DNA from 3 places in the Kitasatospora sp. NPDC005856 genome. Region 3 is predicted to be linked to each of the others. Evidence: riboswitches for the same ligand, from Rfam matches in the RefSeq annotation. Region 3 holds a riboswitch; each other region holds the start of a gene.
What was found. A riboswitch is a leader RNA that binds a small molecule or an ion and turns the genes downstream of it on or off. The one in region 3 is predicted to bind S-adenosylmethionine.

Region 1 (6,692 bases), on a different contig from region 3:
TAGGCGGCGAGCTGGTCGATCTCGGCCTGCGTGTAGATGTTCTTCTTGCGCGGGACCTGGGCGCCGGGCTGCTGGGCCGGCATGCGGCCGGTGCCGACCTGGAAGTCGACAGCGGCGGAGCCGACGCCGACCAGGCTCGGACCGTCACTGCTGCCCTGGCCGTTCAGGCCGTGGCAGGAGGAGCAGCCCACGGCGAAGAGCTTCTTGCCCTCATCGATCGCGAGCGACTGCGCGGCGACGTCGGCCTGCGCCTTGTCGGCGGGCGCGAACGCGGCGTACAGCCCCCCGGTTGCCGCCAGGGCGAGAAGTAGGACGACCAGCGCCGCCAATGGGTGGCGCCGTCGTGCGGAGAGCTTTTTCACGGAATAACCCCGGTGTCAGGATCTGGTCGACTGGTGGGTGCACCCGGCGGCCGGTCTGGCCGGCACGAGGCTGCCTGTCTAGGGCTGCGCGCGCGGTCGGTCGGTGGGAGCGTCGGCACCGGCAGAAGCGGCCCGTCGCCGGTGAGGGCGGGGGCCGCAGCCGGTGGCCAGCGACCTGATCAGCTGGTTACTTGATCAGGTAGATGGTCGCGAACAGGCCGATCCACACGACGTCGACGAAGTGCCAGTAGTACGACACGACGATCGCCGCGGTGGCCTGCTCGTGCGTGAAGCGCTTGGCTGCGTACGTCCGTCCCAGGACCAGCAGGAACGCGATCAGACCACCCGTCACGTGCAGCCCGTGGAAGCCGGTGGTCAGGTAGAACACCGTGCCGTACGGGTCGGAGGACAGCGAGAGGCCGTCCTTCTTGACCAGCTCGGTGTACTCGAAGACCTGGCCGCCGATGAAGACCGCGCCCATGGCGAACGTGAGGATGAACCACGCCCGGAGCTTTTTCACGTCACCGCGCTCGGCAGCGAACACGCCGAGCTGGCAGGTGAGCGAGGAGAGCACCAGGATCGTGGTGTTGACCGACGAGAAGGGCACGTTGAGGGCGTGGGCCTTCTCGGTCCAGAACTCCGGCCCCTTGACGGAGCGGAGCGTGAAGTACATCGCGAAGAGGGCCGCGAAGAACATCAACTCGGAACTGAGCCAGACGATCGTTCCGACGCTGACCATGTTCGGCCGGTTGACCGATCCGTGCGCGTGCCCGGTTTCTACTGCTGTTGCTGTCGCCACGACGGACATTATGTCGGTCCCTTATTCCGTCTTCACGCCGGGGGGTGTCCCTCGGAGTGTCCGGTGCGTGCGGTATGCCCGCTTGGGGGGCGACCGGGTGCCCGGACGGCGACTGAGCAGCGGCGTGTCCCTTTTCTGATGGTTCCTCGGAGGAGCCTACGACCCCGTTGCCCGGCGCGTCGTTGCACGGTCGGAGTAGCCGTGGGAGGTAAGGGGACGGGCGCCCGGGTCGGCCGTACGGGTGGACCGGGCGGGGTCGGGTGACGGGCCGTCCTCCGGGCGGGTGAGCCCGGGGCGCGGTGGCTCGAGGAGGAACGTGCGCGAGGGGGACTCGGCGGAGGGTGATCGGGAGTAGCATCCGGAACAGGCGAACGTGGTCCGGATCACACTTGAGGGAGCAGGGTCCATGGCGTACACGACCGATGAGACGCTCACCGTCCTCGTCTACAGCGACGACCGCAACACCCGCGAGCAGGTGCTGACGGCGCTCGGCCGCCGGCCCGCCGCGGATCTTCCGGAACTGTCCTACCTGGAGTGCGCGACCACCCCCGCGGTGCTCAAGGCGCTGGAGAAGGGGGGAGTGGACCTCTGCGTGCTGGACGGCGAGGCGGTTCCGGCCGGGGGGCTGGGACTCGGGCGCCAGCTCAAGGACGAGATCTACGGCTGCCCGCCGGTGCTGGTGCTGATCGGCCGGCCGCAGGACTCCTGGCTCGCGGCCTGGAGCCGGGCGGACGCCGCCATCTCCCACCCGGTGGAGCCGGTGGCACTGGCCGAGGCCGTCGCCACCCTGCTGCGGGCGCGAGTGGCCAAGCGGACTCCGGCCGTCCGCTGATTTCCGCCCCGGCAACTGGAAAAGAGAGGGGTAGAAGCGACCGCTTCGCTCGATAGGCTGGCTCCATCCGTACGGACGTCCCCGCAGCGGGGAACCGACAACAGCTGGAGTCAGCCATGGTGAACGTGAACCCTGCGAACGGCGGTAGCGACCCCGCGCAGGTGGTCCGCACCTGGCCGGACATCCTGGCGGCGCTGTTGCAGGGAGAGGACCTCGACCGGGCGTCCACCGCGTGGGCGATGGACCGGATCATGAGCGGCGAGGCCTCCCCCGTGCAGGTGGCCGGGTTCATGATCGCCCTGCGGGCCAAGGGCGAGTCGGTCGAGGAGATCTCCGGCCTGGTCGACGCGATGTACGCGCACGCCGAACCGCTGGAGATCCCCGGCCCGGCGGTGGACATCGTCGGCACCGGCGGGGACCGGGCGAAGACCGTCAACATCTCCACCATGTCGGCGATCGTCGCGGCGGCCGCCGGCGCCAAGGTGGTCAAGCACGGCAACCGGTCGGCCTCCTCCTCCAGCGGCTCCTCGGACGTGCTGGAGAAGCTCGGGGTGGCGCTCGACCTCTCCTCGCGGCGGGTCGCCGAGGTGGCCGAGGAGGTCGGGCTCACCTTCTGCTTCGCGGCCAAGTTCCACCCCTCGATGCGGCACGCCGCCACCGCGCGGCGCGACCTCGGGGTGCCGACCTCCTTCAACATCCTCGGCCCGCTGACCAACCCGGCCAAGGTCACGGCGCACGCCATCGGCTGCTTCGACACCCGGCTGGCCGGGCTGATCGCCGGGGTGCTGGCCGAGCGGGGTGCGACGGCGCTGGTCTTCCGCGGCGACGACGGGCTGGACGAGCTGACCATCACCACCACCTCGCAGGTCTGGCTGGTGCGCGACGGGGTGGTCACCGAGACCGCCTTCGACCCGCGGGACGTCGGCATCGAGCTGGTCGGCATCGAGGCGCTGCGCGGGGCGGACGCCTCGTACAACGCCGAGGTCGCGCGGCGGCTGCTGGCCGGGGAGCACGGGCCGGTGCGGGACGCCGTCCTGCTGAACACGGCGGCGGCACTGGTCGCGCTGGACCTGGGCGACGCGCCGCTCACCGAGCAGCTGGCGGCCGGCATGGAGCGGGCCGCCAACGCGATCGACTCCGGCGCCGCGCAGGACCTGCTGCGGCGTTGGTCGGAGGCCACCAGCCGCGTCTGAGGCGGAAGTCGGGGAGCCCGTGCCGGTGCGCCGGTGCGGGCTTCCGTGCTGTGTCCGGATGTTGGACGCTCGTTTGACCACCCGATGGACGCGGCCTAGAGTCTTCGCCAGGTCATGAGTGACAGCGCCAAGCCCCAGCTGGCTGTCCGGCAACCCTCCGTCCGTGGCGGGGTGCCCTGGGTGAGGACCGGGTCGTCACGGCAAACCGTCCGTGCGACAAGCGCGGACGCCCGACGACTGGCACTCCCGGGGGTCCCTTGCCCCTGAAGGAGTGCGTCCTCATGTCGATTTCCACCGAAATCCGGACCCCGCTCGCCGTCCTCGGCGCCGACGTCCAGGTCCCGCTCGCCAACGGTGAGAAGGTCGCCTACGCGGCGCTCGACTACGCGGCCAGCTCCCCGGCGCTCCAGCGGGTGTGGGACGACGTCGCCGCCTACGCGCCGTACTACGGCAGCGTCCACCGCGGGGCCGGGTACCTGTCCCAGCTGTCCACCGACCTGTTCGAGCAGAGCCGCCGCACCGTCGGCGAGTTCCTCGACCTGCGCGAGGGCGACCAGGTGGTCTTCACCCGGGCCACCACCGACTCGCTCAACCTGCTGGCCGCGGCCGTTCCGGCCGGCACCCGGGTGTTCGCGTTCGAGACCGAGCACCACGCCTCGCTGCTGCCCTGGGCGCACGCCGGACTGACCGTCACTTACCTGCGGGCGCCGCGCTCCCGGGCCGAGGCGGTGGCCGCGCTGGACGCCGCGCTCGCCGAGGCGCCCGAGGGCCCCAAGCTGCTCTGTGTCACCGGCGCCTCCAACGTGACCGGCGAGCTGTGGCCGGTCGCCGAGCTGACCGCGACCGCGCACCGGCACGGCGCCCGGGTGGTGCTGGACGCCGCCCAGCTGGCGCCGCACCACCGGGTCTCGGTGCGCGAGCTGGACGTCGACTGGATCGCCTTCTCCGGCCACAAGATCTACGCGCCGTTCGGTGCCGGGGTGCTGGCCGGCCGGGCGGACTGGCTGGACGCGGCCGAGCCGTACCTGGCCGGCGGCGGGGCGACCCGGACGGTGGCCCGGGAGAGCGACGGCTCGGTGGCCGTGCAGTGGCACACCGGCCCGGCCCGGCACGAGGCCGGCTCGCCGAACGTCATCGGCGCCTACGCCATCGCCTCGGCCTGCCGGGCGCTGGCCGAGGCCGGCTTCGACGCGCTGGAGGCCCGCGAGCAGCAGCTGATCGCCCGGCTGACGGCCGGGCTGGCCGAGATCCCGCAGGTCAAGGTGCTGAACCTGTTCGGTGACGACTCCGCCCGGGTGGGCGTGCTCTCCTTCGTCGTCCGGGGCTGGAACAGCTCGCACTTCTCGGCCGCGCTCTCCGCCGAGTACGGCATCGGGGTGCGCGACGGGCTGTTCTGCGCCCACCCGCTGGTGCGCACGCTGCTCGGGGACGAGGACGTCGCCCCGTCCGAGTGCGGTGCGCCCGAGCCCTCGCTGCCGGGCGAGCGCAGCCTGAACGCGATCCGGGTGAGCTTCGGCGCCGGGACGCCGGACGAGCACGTCGACCGCTTCCTGACCGCCGTCCGGGAGCTGGTCACCGACGGCGCCGCCTGGAGCTACCGCAACGAGGGCGGGCGCTGCGTCGCGACCGTGCAGATCGACAGGGGCCGGCGCGAGGGCTGAGCGCTACTCGTCCAGGCCGAGGGCGAAGGCGGCTTCCAGGTCGTGCTGGGAGTACGTGCGGAAGGCGATCTGGGTCTCGGTGTGGGCCACGCCCGGGACCTTGTTGAGCCGGCCCGGGATGACCTCGGCGAGGTCGTCGTGCCGGCGCACCCGCACCATCGCCACCAGGTTGTAGCCGCCGGTCACCGAGTAGACCTCGCTGACGCCGTCGATGGCGGCGATGGACTCGGCGATCTCCGGGATGCGGTCGACACTGGTCTTGATCAGGACGATGGCGGTGATCACAGTCGGGCTCCTTTGTGGGGTGCCGCCAGCGTATCGGGCGTCAGCCGGGGCGTCGCGGGGGGTGGCGAACCACGGTGCAGGCGTAGAGGAACCCGGCCGAGAAGCCGATCACATGGACCAGGTACGCCACCCCGGGCCCGGCCGAGTGCACCGACCACCACTGCAGGGCGAACCAGAGGCCGAGCACCAGCCAGGCGGGGAAGCGCAGCGGCAGGAAGCACAGCAGCGGGACGAGGGTGGTCACCCGGGCCCGGGGGTGGAGGCGCAGATAGGCGCCGAGGGCGGCGGAGATCGCCCCCGAGGCCCCGATGAGCACCCGGGTGGAGTTCGGCGAGTGCGCCTCGGCGAGCGCGAAGCCGTACGTGGTCAGGCTGCCGGCGGCCAGGTAGAAGAGGGCGTACCGGGCGCGGCCCAGCCGCCGTTCGACGGTGGGGCCGAAGACCTGGAGGAAGAGCAGGTTCCCCAGCAGGTGGAGCCAGCCGGCGTGCAGGAAGAGCCCGGTGAGGACGGACAGCGCCGGGTGCTTCCCCGGGGTCGGTGCGGCCGGACAGCCGGGGACCGGATCGGGGGCCTCGGTCAGCTGTCCTGCGGTCAGCGGCCGTCCGGCGAGCACCTCGGCCGGGACGGCGCCCCAGCGCTGCTCGTACCGCTGCTCCGCGCAGACCCGGGCCTGGCCGGTGCCGTACAGCGGGTTGAGGCCGGCGGCCGGGCCGAGCAGGAAGACCAGGGTGTTGAGGGCGATCAGGGCGTAGCTGACCGCCGGGACGGTCGCCGCCGGGCTGCCGCCCCGGGCGGCGGTGTGGTCGGGGACCGCGAACGCCATGCGGCCAAGCATCCCTCCGGGCGCCGTAGGTGACACGGCGGTTTACGGCAGGTGGACTAGCCAGGGTGTTCGGGCGACCGGTGGTCGCGGTGGTTGCCCCAGGCAATAGGCTTGGGGCGGGCATTCCCGCCTCCCGCCGCCGATGCCGGGGCTCCGGGGGGAGCGCCTAGCCCACCCAGGGACCACCCGAGAGGACCCCCGATGACCGTCCCCGCCCTGACCGCCGAGACGCGCTGGCGCTGCACCCTGTGCGGCAACCTCACCCGCTTCGACGTGACCCGCACCGCACGGGTGACCGAGTTCCTGCACTTCGACCTGGCCGGCGAGTCCAAGGTCGAGGAGACCGAGGTACTGAGCGAGACCATCGAGTCGGTGCGCTGCCGCTGGTGCAACGCGGTGGACCAGGTCGAGCTGGTGGCCCGCCCGGGCGCCGAGGGGGAGCAGGCCCCCGCCGAGCAGGGCTGATCCCCGCCGCCGCGGCGGGTGGGTGCCCGGCGCACCCACCCGCGCCGCAAGGGACAATGCACAACAAGACGCACGGAGCGTGACGGCAGGGGGGCGGTCGCGGCCGTGCCCCGCTGGACCAGGATCGGAGCCGAGGACGTGGTGGACGCAGCGAAGGAGCCCGGCGAAGCCCAGGGGCTTCAGCCCGCTGCGGCCGAGGCGGCCGAGGCGGCGAACGACTCCTCCGAGCCCGCGGAGGAGCGCGCCGTCGAGAAGCTCGACCGGCCACTGCC
Region 2 (6,692 bases), on a different contig from region 3:
GAGGCGGCCAGCCGGAACGCCCGGGCCTGGGCGGGCGTCAACTGGCGGTAGCTCAGTTCGAAGGCGGCCGCCACCTCCAGGTCGCCGATGCGCAGCTCGTCGATCCGCCGTCGCTCGACGGCCAGCCGGCGGCCCAGCGTCTGCACCGTCCAGCTCGGCCGGGCGGCCAGCCTGGCCGCCACGATCCGCACCGCGAGCGGGAGGTGGCCGCAGACCAGCAGCAGCTCCCGGGCGGCCTCCTCCTCGGCGGCCAGCCGTTCGGCGCCGATGGTGCGGCCCAGCAGTTCGAGCGCCTCCTCGGGCTCGAAGACGCCGAGGTCGGCCTGGACGGTCGCGGGCAGACCGGAGAGCCGGGTGCGGCTGGTGGTGAGCACGGCGCAGCCGACCGCGCCCGGCAGCAGCGGTCTGATCTGCGCGGTGTCGTGGACGTTGTCGAGCACCAGCAGCAGCCGCCGGCCGTCCACCGCCGAGCGGAACAGGGCCGAGCGGGCGTCCAGGCCGTCCGGCACCGCGTCGGCCGGCACGCCGAGCGCCACCAGGAAGCCGCTGAGCACCGCCTCCGGGTCGGCCGGGGTGGCGTCGGCGCCCCGCAGGTCGACGTAGAGCTGGCCGTCCGGGTAGGCCTCGCGCACCCGGTGGGCGACGTGCAGGGCCAGCGCGGTCTTGCCGACCCCGCCCATGCCGACCACGGTCGCGATCGCCAGCGCCTGCTGGCCCGGCGCGCCGAGGGCCCCGCCCAGCCGTTCCACCAGCGCCGTACGGCCGGTGAAGTCGGCCGCGTCGGGCGGGAGCTGGGCCGGTCTGGGGGCGGGCGCGGTGGTCCCGGCCGGGGCGGCGGGTGCGTCCGGGAGCGCGGGGCCGGCGGCCGGCTCCGGTGACGCGGAACCGGGCGCGGCCGGCTCCGCCGGGCCGGCCACGGATGCGGCGGGGGCGAGCGCGCCGGCCGGGGCCGGGGCGGCGAGCGTCGGGTCGCCCTCCAGGATCCGCTGGTGCAGCAGGTCCAGTTCCACCCCGGGCGCCACGCCGAGCTCGGCGAGGAACAGCTGACGCACGCCGCGGAACACCGCCAGCGCGTCCGCCTGCCGCCCGGCCTGGTACAGCGCGCGCATCAGCAGCCCGTACGCCCGTTCGTGCAGCGGGTGCTCGGTGGTCAGCGAGGTCAGCTCCGGGATGCACCGGGAGTGGCGGCCCAGCGCCAGGTCCAGGGCGATCCGCTCCTCCAGCAGGGTCAGCCGCAGCTCCTGGAGCCGCTGGCGCTGGCGCTGGGCGAACGGGCCGGGGATGCCCGCCAGCGGCTCGCCCTGCCACAGCTCCAGCGCCTGGTTCAGCAGGTCCCGCGCCTGCTGCGGCTCCCCGGCGGCCGCCGTGCGCTCGGCCTGCGCCGCCAGCTCCTCCGCCTGCGCCGCGTCCACCGCGAGCTTGGGCAGCACCAGCCGGTAGCCGTCCCCGACCGAGGTCAGCACGGTCGGCGCGTCCGGCTCCTCGCCGTGCAGGACCTTGCGCCACCGCCAGGCGTAGGTGCGCACCGTCGTCATCGCGGTGCCCGGGGGCTCCTCACCCCACAGGGCGTCGATCAGGTCGGTGGCGCTCGCACCGTGGCCGGGCCGCAGCAGCAGTACCGCCAGCATCGCCTGCTGCTGGGGGCTGCCCACCTTCAGCGCGGTCGCGCCGCGCTGCGCCCGCATCAGTCCCAGCACCGAGAACCGGAAATCGTCCATGCCTGCACCTGCCCGCCTCATGTGCTAGCCCCCGCCCGCACGTGCCGCCCCCCGATGTGATGAGCCCCTATCAACCCATGGCACCCGGCGGGATGTCGAGAGATCGTCGAACCGGTGGTGATCCGGCGTTGATCGGCCGTCCTCACAATCGGTGGTGCGGCGCCCGCGGTCGGCCCGGCACCGACCGCCGGACCCGCCACGTCCCCGGTCGCCCGGCCGCCGTCCGGGCGGCCACCACGGACCTCGGAGGCGGACGCCCATGAACACCGACCTGCTCCACCGGCTGCTCGACGTCGATCCGGTCGCCGGACCGGTCGAGCTGCTCCACCGCGCTCGGGGCGAGCGCCACCTCCCGTACCTGGTGCTCGCCGCGCTCGACCGGGAGGGCGTCCGGATGGGCCGGCACGCCCGGGCCGAGCTGCGGCGCGCCCGCGACCGGGCCGAGTGTTACGCGGGCGTCGCCCGGGACCTCGCCGACGCCACCGGCGTCCGGCCGATCCGCGACCTCCCGCTGGCCGGCTACTACCCGCCGGGCCTGCCCCGGCCGCTGGCCGAGCTCAGCCTGGTCGGCCCCACCGAGGCCTCGCTCTGGCAGGCCGTCAACCGGCTGGTCACCGATCACCCGGTGGAGTCGGTCGAGGTCAGCCTGCTCGGCGAGCGCCCCCGGCACACGGCCGTCACCCTGCGCTGGCCCGCCGAGGACCCGCTGCTCGACCCCTGGTACCAGGTGCGGGTGTCGACCGCCGCGCTCGCCGGCGACCTCGCCACCGTCCCGGTCCGCCCCTACCTGGCCGCCGACGACCACGTGGAATGCCTGATCGCCCTCGCCGAGGAGGGGCTCGGACGCACCTTCCTCGCGGGCGACGTGATCGACGTGGCCCAGCTCGCCGGGCAGCCCTTCGACCCCGTCGAGACCGCCGCGGTGGTCGCCGCCTACCGGCTCGCCCCGGAGGCCGCCGCCCTGCTCGACCTCGCCGCCGAGCACGTGCCGCTCGGCTCCCTGCGGGACGTGCGCACCGTCCTGGAGGCCGAGGTCGCCCCCGAACTCCACCGCCGCCGGGGCCCCGCCGGCCGGCCCCGCCCGCGCCACGGCACCCTGCTGCGCCGCACCGTCATCCGGCACCAGTGGGACGAGGCCCTGCTGCTCCCGGCCGGCGACGCGACCCTGCTGCTCACCCCCGTCGCCGACTACCTGCTCGGCCCCGAGGGCACCCGGCCGACGGCCCCCGAGCGCGCCGCCGCGCTGGCCGCCCTGCGCGCCTGGGACGCCACCGCCCCCGGCCGCCCGGACCGGGCCGCGTACACCGGCTGACGGAGCCGAGCCGCCGTCGAGCCGTCCCCGTGGGCCGCGGTCGAGCGTGGGGGGGGGGCTTGCCGACCGGCCCGGGGAGTCTTGTATCGTTCCTGGCGAATCATCCAGAGGGGTGGAGGGACCGGCCCTACGAAGCCCCGGCAACTCCCCGTTCGACCCGGCGTCCGAAGTACGCGCCGTGCCGTCCGGGATCAGTGCCAACTCCGGCCTGTCGCCACCCTGGCGCGGGAAAGATGAGGAGACACGGTGCTCTCTGTGCTGTCCTTCGCCCGGGCGCTTCCCGCCCCGGCTCTTTCGCGTACCCGTCTCGTGCCCGGCGCAGGCAATCGGCCGACTTCCCCGGCCCGTCCTCGCTGATCACACCCCCGGCTCCCCGCCCGGAGCCGCCGTGAGCAGCCCCCACCCGCTGCTCCCGGCCTCGAGACTGGAGTACCCCACCCATGGAGAACACGAGCGGCGTCGGCGTGCTCGACAAGGTCACCTCGATCCTCGGCACCCTGGAGGCCGGGCCCGCCACCCTCGGCGGCCTGGTCGCGGCCACCGGCATGGCGCGGCCCACCGCCCACCGGCTGGCCGTCGCACTCGAACACCACCGCCTGGTCAGCCGGGACGTGAACGGCCGGTTCATGCTCGGCCCCCGGCTCGCCGAGCTCGCCACGGCCGCCGGCGAGGACCGGCTGCTGGCCGCGGCCGGTTCGGTCCTCACCCAGCTGCGCGACATCACCGGCGAGAGCGCCCAGCTCTACCGGCGGCAGGGCGAGGTGCGGATCTGCGTGGCCGCCGCCGAGCGCCTCACCGGCCTGCGCGACACCGTTCCGGTGGGCGTCACCCTCCCCATGAAGGTCGGCGCCGCCGCCCAGATCCTGCTCGCCTGGGAGGAGCCGGAGCGCCTCCACCGCGGCCTCCAGGGCGCCCGCTTCACCGCCACCGCCCTGAGCGGCGTACGGCGCCGGGGCTGGGCCCAGTCCGTCGGCGAGCGCGAGGTCGGGGTCGCCTCCGTCTCCGCGCCCGTCCGCGGCCAGTCCAACCGGGTGGTCGCGGCCGTCACGGTCTCCGGACCGATCGAACGCCTCAGCCGCCACCCCGGCGCCCACCTCTCCCAGGCCGTCGTCGAGGCCGCCCACCGGCTCACCGAGGCCCTGCGCCACCCGTGAGCGGCGCCCCCGAGCGCCACCCGTGAGAAGAGCTCCGGGCCCTGGGTCGCATCCTCCGCGCGACCCAGGGCCCGGTGACACGGTCTCAGACCCGGGGCAGCAGGACGGCGCGGCGGGGGCGGGGTATCCGGCTGATCACCGCGCCGATCAGGGTGCCGATCGACACCCCGAAGACCGCCGAAACGGCCGTCAGCACCGACTGCGCGCCGTTGCCGACCTCGATCTGCGCGGTGTGCAGCAGGCCGAAGGAGCCCGGCACCACGATCCAGAACGCGGGGAGGTAGAGGACCTGCCAGAGCGGACCGCCCGGCAGCCAGTGCACCAGGGTGGCCGCGGCCGCGGCGGTGACCGCACCGGCCAGGCCGCCGACCGCCGCGCCGTGCGCCGACCCCACCACCACCTGGGCCGTGACGCTCACCGCGATCACCACGACGATCCACGGCACGGCCGAGGGCGGGGTGTTCACGTTGACCACCACGCCGGCCACCGCGAGCGCCAGCCCCAGCGCGATCACCCACCAGCTCGGCCGGGCGACCTGCACGTCGGCCAGCGCGGTGGCCGGCATGCCGGTCGCGGTCGCCGCCGCGGCCACTCCGGCGAGGAACAGCGCCAGCTGCACCGCGCCGGACACCAGCCGGGCCGTACCCGCGCTGGCCGCCCCCGCGGCGATCTCCGACAGCCCGGTGACGAGCAGCCCGCCCGGCAGCAGGATCGCCAGCGTGGCGACGATGGTCCGCAGCGAGCCCTCCAGCAGCGAGGCCCGGGCGAGCGAGAGGACCAGCAGCGCCACCAGGAACCCGGCGGTGACGGGCAGCAGCGGTCGCAGGTACGGCAGCCGCCGGGCGAGCACGGTCAGCCCCACGACGATCAGTGAGCCGAGCCCGGCCGCCAGCACGTTCGCCGCCACCGGCTGGAGGAAGAGGCAGACCCCCACCCCGACCGGCAGCGCCCCGAGGTCCGACACCCACGCGGGCCGGCGGGCCGGCGTCCGCCGGATCGCGTCCAGCTCGGCGAGCGCCTGCGGCCCGTCGAGTTCGCCCGCCCGCAGCCGGTGCACCAGGTGGAGGACGTCGGCCGTCTGCTCGAACCGCAGTGCGCCGCCGACCGGCTGGAACCGGGTGGCGTCCTCCGGCCCCAGCGCGACGAAGAGCCCGTTGGTCAGGGCGGCGACCCGTACCTCCGGGGCCCCCAACGCCCGCCCCAGCCAGTGGAGTTCCTCCTCGACGTCATGGACGGGCAGGCCACCGCCCAGCAGGGCTTCGCCCAGTTCGAGCAGCAGGCGGCGGAGCGGGTCGGGCGGGGCATCGGTGACCCGGACCAGGGAAGACGTGCTTGACATGGCAGGTATCGTCCCATCCCGCCCGAATCGGTCCGACTGTGCCCCGGTCTGTTCGGTTTCCCGCCGCGTTCCGACCGGCCGGTGACGGAGGCCGGCCCGGGGAGACGAGCGCGTTCCAGGACACGAGCGCGCCCCGCCCCGCTGTCCACCTTCGGGCAGTAGCATCCCTTTCGACCTCTTTGGGATGCTTTCCGGTGAATCGGCGACCGGTCCGACCACGCGCGGGAGGACCGTCCGCCGGCGTTGGGGGAGATGTGACCGTCGTCGCCGCCGTGGCCCGCTCCACCCGGGTCCGGCCGCTGACCGCCGCCGACCTACTGGCGGACGCCGCCGCCCGGGCCGGGCTCTGGGAACTGCTCGCCGAACGGGCGCACGGCGCTCCGGAGGCGGTCGCGGTGCTGCTGACCCCGGGCGCGTCCGCGTACGGCGATCCGGCGACCGCCGTCAGCGCCGCCCTGGTGGAGCACCTGATCGACCTGCTGCACGACCGCGGCTACCGCGACGTCACCGTCGGCGCCGCCCGCTGCGGCCCCGACACCTGGCTGGCCGGCCTCGGGCTCCGCCAGGCCTGCCGCCGGCTCGGTTACGGCGGACACACCCCGCGGGGCAACGCCTACCGCCTCGTGGACCTCTCCGAGGACGTCGAGCCGGCCGACTTCCCCGACAGTGCCGTCCTGCACGGCAGCGGCATGGCCCGAAGCTGGCTCGAGGCGGGCTTCCGGATCAACATCGCCAAGAACAGCACCCACCCCGAGTTCGGCTATGCCCTGTGCCTGGCCAACCTGTTCGGCGTCCTCCCCCAGGGCGACAAGCACCACCACTACCGCGCCCGGCGCGACGGCGCCGAGGTCATCGTCGACCTGCTGCGCTCCTACCCGCCCGACTTCCACCTCATCGACGCCGTGGTGAGCAGCCACGGCTGCGCCGGCTCGCAGGTCGGCCGGCCACTGCGGACGGACACCGTGATCGCCGCACCGGACGGTGTGCTCGCGGACGTGGTCGGGTCCCTGTTGATGGGCGTCGACCCGGTCTCCTCGCCGCTCAACGCCCGAGTGCTCGGCGACCGCGGCCTGCCGGACGCCTACCGGATCGACGGCGACCTGACGCCCTACCCAGGCTGGCGTAACCCGCCGAGATCCCTGGTCGAGGCGGTGCGCCGGCTCGCCCCC
Region 3 (6,692 bases):
CTGCGGGAATTCTGACAACTGCCTGACAGGTTTCACGGGGCCGGGCGCTCCCGGGCCGAGCACTGCGGGAGCCGAAAGGGAAACCATGTTCCCAGCCGAGCCACACTCTACTCCGCTCGGGCGGGAAATATTCCCGCCGAAATGCAGCGGTCGCCCGCGCGTACGGAGATCGGAATTCCGTACGCGCGGGCGACCGCGGTTCTCGCAAACTGCTCAGCAGCCGCCGGCCACCGCCGGGATGATCGAGATGCCGGCGCCGTCCTCGATCTCGGTCGCCAGGCCCTCGGCGAAGCGCACGTCGTCGTCGTTCACGTAGACGTTCACGAAGCGGCGCAGCTTGCCGGTGTCGTCCAGGATGCGGGCCGAGATGCCCGCGTGGTTCTTCTCCAGGTCGGCGACGACCTCGGCCAGGGTGGCACCCTCGGCGGTCACCTCGGCGGCGCCGCCGGTGTAGGTGCGCAGGATGGTGGGGATGCGGACGTTGGCGCTCATGACTCTCCTTGCGGGGGCGGGGGTGGTTCAGGCGGACGCGAGGCCGGCGGCGCGGAACGAGTCCAGCGTCGGGCGGATGACGGCGCTCATCCCGGCGTCGGAGACGGCGTCCAGGGTCTTCAGGCCGTCGCCGGTGTTGATCGCGACGGTCTCCTTGGCCGGATCCAGCTGCCCGGTCTCGACCAACTTCTTCAGCACGCCGACGGTCACCCCGCCCGCGGTCTCGGCGAAGACGCCCTCGGTCCGCGCCAGCAGCTTGATCGCCGCCACGACCTCGGCGTCCGTGACGTCCTCCACCGCGCCGCCGGTGCGGCGGGCGATGTCCAGCACGTACGGGCCGTCGGCCGGGTTGCCGATCGCCAGGGACTTGGCGATGGTGTCCGGCTTGACCGGCTTGATCACGTCCCGGCCGGCCTTGAACGCGGCCGACACCGGCGAGCAGCCCTCGGCCTGGGCGCCGAAGACCTTGTACGGCCGGTCCTCGACCAGACCGAGCCTGATCAGCTCCTGGAGGCCCTTGTCGATCTTCGTCAGCTGGGAGCCCGAGGCGATCGGGATCACGATCTGCTCCGGCAGCCGCCAGCCGAGCTGCTCGCAGATCTCGTAGGCCAGCGTCTTGGAACCCTCGCCGTAGTACGGCCGCAGGTTCACGTTGACGAAGCCCCAGCCCTCGCCGGCCGGGTCGCCGATCAGCTCCGAGCAGAAGCGGTTCACGTCGTCGTAGTTGCCCTCGATGCCGACCAGCTCGCCGCCGTACACCCCGGCCATGACGACCTTGCCCTGCTCCAGGTCGTGCGGGATGAACACGCAGGACCGGAACCCGGCCCGGGCCGCCGCCGCACCCACCGCGCCGGCCAGGTTGCCGGTCGAGGAGCAGGACAGCGTGGTGTACCCGAACGCCCGGGCCGCCTCGATCGCGCACGCGACCACCCGGTCCTTGAACGAGTGCGTCGGGTTCCCGGAGTCGTCCTTGATGTGCAGCTGGGCGGTGAACCCGAGCTCCCGGCCCAGGTTGTCCGCCTTCACCAGCGGGGTCCACCCCGGGTTCAGGTTGGGCTTGGAGGCCACGTCGGCCGGAACCGGCAGCAGCGGCGCGTACCGCCAGATGGACGCCGGACCGGCCTCGATCCGCTTGCGCAGCTCCTCGGCGCCCTCGCTGCCGAACTCGTAGGCGATCTCCAGCGGGCCGAAGCACTCCAGGCAGGCGAAGCTGGGGCCGAGCGGGAAGCGGGTGCCGCACTCGCGACAGGACAGCGCGGCGGCCGGGCCGAGGTCGACGGAAACAAGTGCGGCGGTGTCGATAGCCATGATGGCGAGGCCTCTCTCCTCATCTTCCCCGTGGCGCGGTCGCACCACGGGCCGGAATTGGCACCTGTCCCGCCGGGGCCTGTCGACGACAGCCGCGCGAGAAGGTTGCCGGGACGTCAACGGGCCGTTCCCTCAGTCCCTCTGGATGAGCTTGTGAAATTGTGGTGGTGCTCAACGGAGACCCCGGCGTGCAAAGGTCCGACCGCTGTACGAAGACTGTATCCGAAGGCGTCAATCCTGAACGGGACCGTCCGCCAAGCGAGATGGCCCGTCCCACCGTCCCCGCCGAGGAGACCTCCGTGCCCGCCGAACCGAATCCCGAGCTCCTCCCGCAGACGGCGTCCTGGCTGCGCCGCCGCTCCTGGAGCGCGGCCGACCGGCCGGTCCACACCCTCCTCGCCGCCAAGGAACGCACCGGCCGCACCGTCAGCGTGGTCCTCCCGGCCCTGGACGAGGAGGCCACCGTCGGCGACATCGTCCGCACCATCCGCCGCGAACTGATGGAACGCCTCCCGCTCGTCGACGAACTCGTCGTCGTCGACTCCGGCTCCACCGACGCCACCGCCGCCGTCGCCGCCGAGGCCGGTGCCCGGGTCGAGCACCGCGACGCCGTACTGCCCCGGCTGCCCGCCGTCCCCGGCAAGGGCGAGGTGCTCTGGCGCTCCCTGCTGGTCACCCACGGCGACATCGTCTGCTTCGTCGACGCCGACCTGCGCGAATTCGACCCGGCCCTCGTCTCCGGCATCATCGGCCCGCTGCTGACCGACGACTCCATCCAGCTGGTCAAGGCCATGTACGACCGCCCGCTGGAATCGGAGGGCGCCGTCCTGCCCGCCGGCGGCGGCCGGGTCACCGAACTCGTCGCCCGCCCGCTGCTCAACCTCCACTGGCCGGAACTCGCCGGTTTCGTCCAGCCCCTCGGCGGCGAGTACGCGGCCCGCCGCTCACTGCTCGAACGGCTGCCCTTCCCCACCGGCTACGGCGTCGAACTCGGCCTGCTGGTCGACGCCCTGGAACTGGCCGGCCTGGACGCCCTGGCCCAGGTGGACGTCGGCGTCCGGCACCACCGCCACCAGGACGGCCAGGCCCTCGGCCGGATGGCCGCCACCATCTACCGGACCGCTCTGGAACGCCTCGACCGCACCCACCGCCTCAAGGCCTCCGCCGACCTCGTCCACCCCCACCTCACCCAGTTCACCCGCGACCCGGAGACCCGCGCCTTCACCGCCCACACCCACCCGGTGACCGCCCTGGAACGCCCCCCGATGCACACCGTCCCCGAATACGCGACCCGTCACTGAAGGGCCCGTCTTCGCCGCACTCCACGGGTTTGCCACGCCGAACCCCCGGCAACATGCCAACCATGGGCGAAACCACGACCAACCGTTCGAGCGCGACCGGCACCGCTCCCGTCCTGGTGGCCTCCAACCGGGGACCGGTCTCCTTCGGCACCGCCGACGACGGCACGCTGACCCTGCGCCGGGGCGGCGGCGGCCTGGTCTCCGGCCTCTCCGCCATCGCGGACCCGAACGCCGTCTGGGTCTGCGCCGCCCTCAGCGACGCCGACCGCAGAGCCGCCGCCGAGGCGCCCCGGGGCCGCCTCGACCTGGCCGGCCACGCGGTCGGCGGCCAGGCCGTACGGATGCTGGACATCGACCCGCAGACCTTCACCCGCGCCTACAACGGCGTCGCCAACTCCACCCTGTGGTTCGTCCACCATCTGCTCTACGCGACCCCCACGGCACCCGCCTTCGACGCCGGCTTCCGCACCGAGTGGGCCGCCTACCAGGCCTACAACGAGGCCTTCGCCGAGGCCCTGGCCGCCGAAGCCGCCCCGGACGCCGCCGTCCTCGTCCAGGACTACCACCTCTCCCTGGCCCCGGCGCTGCTCCGGGCGGCCCGCCCCGACCTGCGGATCGGCCACTTCTCGCACACCCCCTGGGCCCCTCCCGAGTACTACCGGCTGCTGCCCGACGACGTCGCCCGGGCCGTCCTCACCGGCATCCTCGGCGCCGACCGGGCCGGCTTCCTCACCGAGCGCTGGGCCCGCGCCTTCGCCGCCTGCTGCGCGGACCTCCTGGGCGCGACCGTCGACCACGACGCGCTCACCGTCACCCTCGACGGCCGCACCACCGCCCTCGGCGTCCACGCCCTCGGCGCCGACGCCGACTTCCTGCGCGAGCGCGCCCACCGCCCCGACGTCGACGAACGCCTCGCCGCACTGCGCCGGACCGTCGGCGACCGCCGCACCATCGTCCGGGTCGACCGCACCGAGCTGAGCAAGAACATCGTCCGGGGCCTCCAGGCCTACCGGCACCTGCTCCGCACCCGCCCCGAGTGGCACGACCGGGTAGTGCACATCGCCTTCGCCTACCCCTCCCGCACCGACCTGGCCGAGTACCGCGACTACACGGCCGCCGTCCGGCGCCTCGCCGAGGAGATCGACGCCGAGTTCGCCACCCCCGGCTGGCAGCCCCTGCTGCTCCACGTCGACGACGACTTCCCGCGCTCCCTCGCCGCCTACCGCCTGGCCGACGTCGCCCTGGTCAACCCCATCCGCGACGGCATGAACCTGGTCGCCAAGGAGGTCCCGGTGGTCTCCGACAACGGCTGCGCCCTCGTCCTGTCCCGCGAGGCCGGCGCCCACGCCGAGCTCAAGGACGCCGCCCTCACCGTCAACCCGTACGACGTGATCGCCACCGCCGACGCCCTCCACGCCGGCCTCACCATGAGCGCCGAGGAACGCGCCGACCGCACCGAGCGCCTGACGGCGGCGGCCACCGCGCTCCCCCCGCAGCAGTGGTTCCTGGACCAGCTCAACGCGCTGTGAGCGCCTCCCCCAAGGCCCCCAACAGCTCCACCACGCCCTCCGGCCCGGCGACCACCAGGTCCGCCCGGTCGGCCAGCTCCCGCACCGGCGCGTCCCCCACCGCACCGGCGCACACCAGCACCCCGGCCACGCCCTCGCCCCGCAGCTTCTCCACCGCGGCGAAGGCCGCCACGTCCCCCAGGTCGTCCCCCGCGTAGAGCACCGCGCGGGCCCCCCGCTCCCGCAGGAACCCGGTCAGCGCCGCCCCCTTGTCCACCCCCGGCGGCCGCAGCTCCACCACCAGCCGCCCGGGCTCCACCACCAGCCCGTGCTCGGCCGCCAACTCCCCCACCGGCGCCCGCAGCAGCTCCAACGCCTCCTCCGGCGCCGCCGTCCGCCGGGTGTGCACGGCCACCGACCGCCCCTTGTCCTCCACCCACGTCCCCGCGGGCGCCCCCACCCGCTCCAGCACCCCCGGCAACGCATCCCGCACCCGCGCCACCCCCGGATGCGCCTCCGGCGCCGACAGCTCCCCGTCCTCCCACCGCTCGGCCCCGTAGTGCCCCAGCACCACCACCCCCGGCACCCCCGCGAACCCCCCGTACTCCACCGCCAAGGCGGCCGGCCGCCCCGTCACCACCACCACGGCACCCACCACCGGCCCCAGCCGCCGCAACGCCCCCACCACCCCCGGATGCGCCCGCGCCTGGCCCGGATCCGCCACGATCGGCGCCAGCGTCCCGTCGAAGTCCAACCCGATCACGGCATCCCCGGGCGCCGCCAGGACGGCCCGCACCCCGTCCCGCCCGGCCTCGGTCACCGGCACGAACATCTCTTCAAAGCCCATACCCGGGCCCCTACCCCGGACCACCCCCCGACGCACCCACCGAGCGGTCGGTCACCGAGCCCCCCGCCGGGCCTCCCGAACCCGCCGCAGCCGGTTCACCAGCACCGGCGCATGCGCCAGCGCCGCCTCCCGGTCCAACAACCCGTTCAGCACTTGGTAGTACCGCGTGGAGGAGAGCCCCAACTCCTCCCGGATCGCCCGCTCCTTGGCCCCCGCCGTACGCCACTGCCGCCCCTCCAGCGCCAGCACCGCCCGCTCCCGCTCGCTCAGCCCGCCCGGCTCACCCACCGAAAACACCTCCGCCCACCACTACGGAGTGTCATTCTCCCGCGCGACCCCGACACACACTGCTCGCCCCACCGCACCCCGCCCCCGACTACCGTCGCCCCCATGACCACGCCCAGCTTCGCCGTGCACATCCCCACCGCCGACCTCGACCCCGATCCGCTCGACCCGTCCCAGATCGTCTCCGGCACCCCCGAGGTCACCGGCAAGGTGCTCTCCGAGTCCGCCGACGGCCGCCACCTGCGCGGACTCTGGCAGATCACCCCCGGCGTGGTCACCGACGTCGAGGCCGACGAGATGTTCGTGGTGCTCAGCGGCCGGGCCACCATCGAGATCGAGGGCGGCCCGACCCTGGAGGTCGGCCCCGGCGACTGCGCGGTCCTGCGCGAGGGCGACCGCACCACCTGGACGGTCCACGAGACCCTCCGCAAGGCCTACGCCATCACGCTCCCCTGAGGACCCGCGCCCCGCACCGGGGCCGAGGGCAGTCCCCCACCGCCCCCAGCCCCGGTCCCGGTCCTACTTGCGAACCTTCGCCGCTTCCTTCGCCGCCGCGTCCTGCAACCCGCCGAGCACCTGCTTCGGATCCCCCGTCACCGCCTGCCCGATCCCCGCCTTGATCCCGTTGCTGACCTCACCCCAGGCCGGGTCCCCGAACGGGTAGAAGCTCGCGTTGGTCAGCCCGACCGCGAACTGCTTGAGGTCCTCGTGCTTCGGGTCCGACGACATCTGGCCGAACGCGTCCTGGGTGACCGGCAGGAGGTTGTACTGCTCGTCGAACTTCAGCTGGTTGTCCTTGGTGTAGACGAACGACAGGAACTTCTTGATCTCGTTCTTGTGCCCGTTCGCCTTGAACGCCATCATCCAGTCCGCGACCCCGAGGCTCCCGGTCCGCCCCAGCCCGTCCTTCTTCGGGATCGGCGCCGTCCCGAAGTCGATCTTCCCGGCGGT

Region 1: another riboswitch for S-adenosylmethionine. It lies ahead of ABZ449_RS33995 (aminotransferase class V-fold PLP-dependent enzyme); the one in region 3 lies ahead of thrC (threonine synthase).
Region 2: another riboswitch for S-adenosylmethionine. It lies ahead of ABZ449_RS13545 (IclR family transcriptional regulator); the one in region 3 lies ahead of thrC (threonine synthase).

The regions. Positions count from the first base shown of each region.
Region 1 is NZ_JBEXWT010000085.1:28,316-35,007, forward strand. It holds gene ABZ449_RS33975 (c-type cytochrome) at 1-362, opposite strand, end outside; gene ABZ449_RS33980 (heme-copper oxidase subunit III) at 550-1,170, opposite strand; gene ABZ449_RS33985 (hypothetical protein) at 1,568-1,993, shown strand; gene trpD (anthranilate phosphoribosyltransferase) at 2,110-3,186, shown strand; SAM riboswitch class IV at 3,297-3,415, shown strand; gene ABZ449_RS33995 (aminotransferase class V-fold PLP-dependent enzyme) at 3,468-4,847, shown strand; gene ABZ449_RS34000 (Lrp/AsnC ligand binding domain-containing protein) at 4,851-5,132, opposite strand; gene ABZ449_RS34005 (rhomboid family intramembrane serine protease) at 5,173-5,955, opposite strand; gene ABZ449_RS34010 (hypothetical protein) at 6,157-6,420, shown strand; gene ABZ449_RS34015 (NYN domain-containing protein) at 6,559-6,692, shown strand, end outside.
Region 2 is NZ_JBEXWT010000017.1:86,858-93,549, forward strand. It holds gene ABZ449_RS13535 (BTAD domain-containing putative transcriptional regulator) at 1-1,718, opposite strand, end outside; gene ABZ449_RS13540 (hypothetical protein) at 1,978-3,030, shown strand; SAM riboswitch class I at 3,128-3,270, shown strand; gene ABZ449_RS13545 (IclR family transcriptional regulator) at 3,471-4,184, shown strand; gene ABZ449_RS13550 (threonine/serine exporter family protein) at 4,270-5,523, opposite strand; gene ABZ449_RS13555 (DUF362 domain-containing protein) at 5,778-6,692, shown strand, end outside.
Region 3 is NZ_JBEXWT010000035.1:2,381-9,072, reverse strand. It holds gene ABZ449_RS21700 (MoaD/ThiS family protein) at 214-492, opposite strand; gene thrC (threonine synthase) at 520-1,800, opposite strand; SAM riboswitch class I at 1,817-1,952, opposite strand; gene ABZ449_RS21690 (glucosyl-3-phosphoglycerate synthase) at 2,064-3,101, shown strand; gene ABZ449_RS21685 (trehalose-6-phosphate synthase) at 3,164-4,630, shown strand; gene otsB (trehalose-phosphatase) at 4,617-5,456, opposite strand; gene ABZ449_RS21675 (DUF3263 domain-containing protein) at 5,508-5,744, opposite strand; gene ABZ449_RS21670 (cupin domain-containing protein) at 5,847-6,197, shown strand; gene ABZ449_RS21665 (extracellular solute-binding protein) at 6,261-6,692, opposite strand, start outside.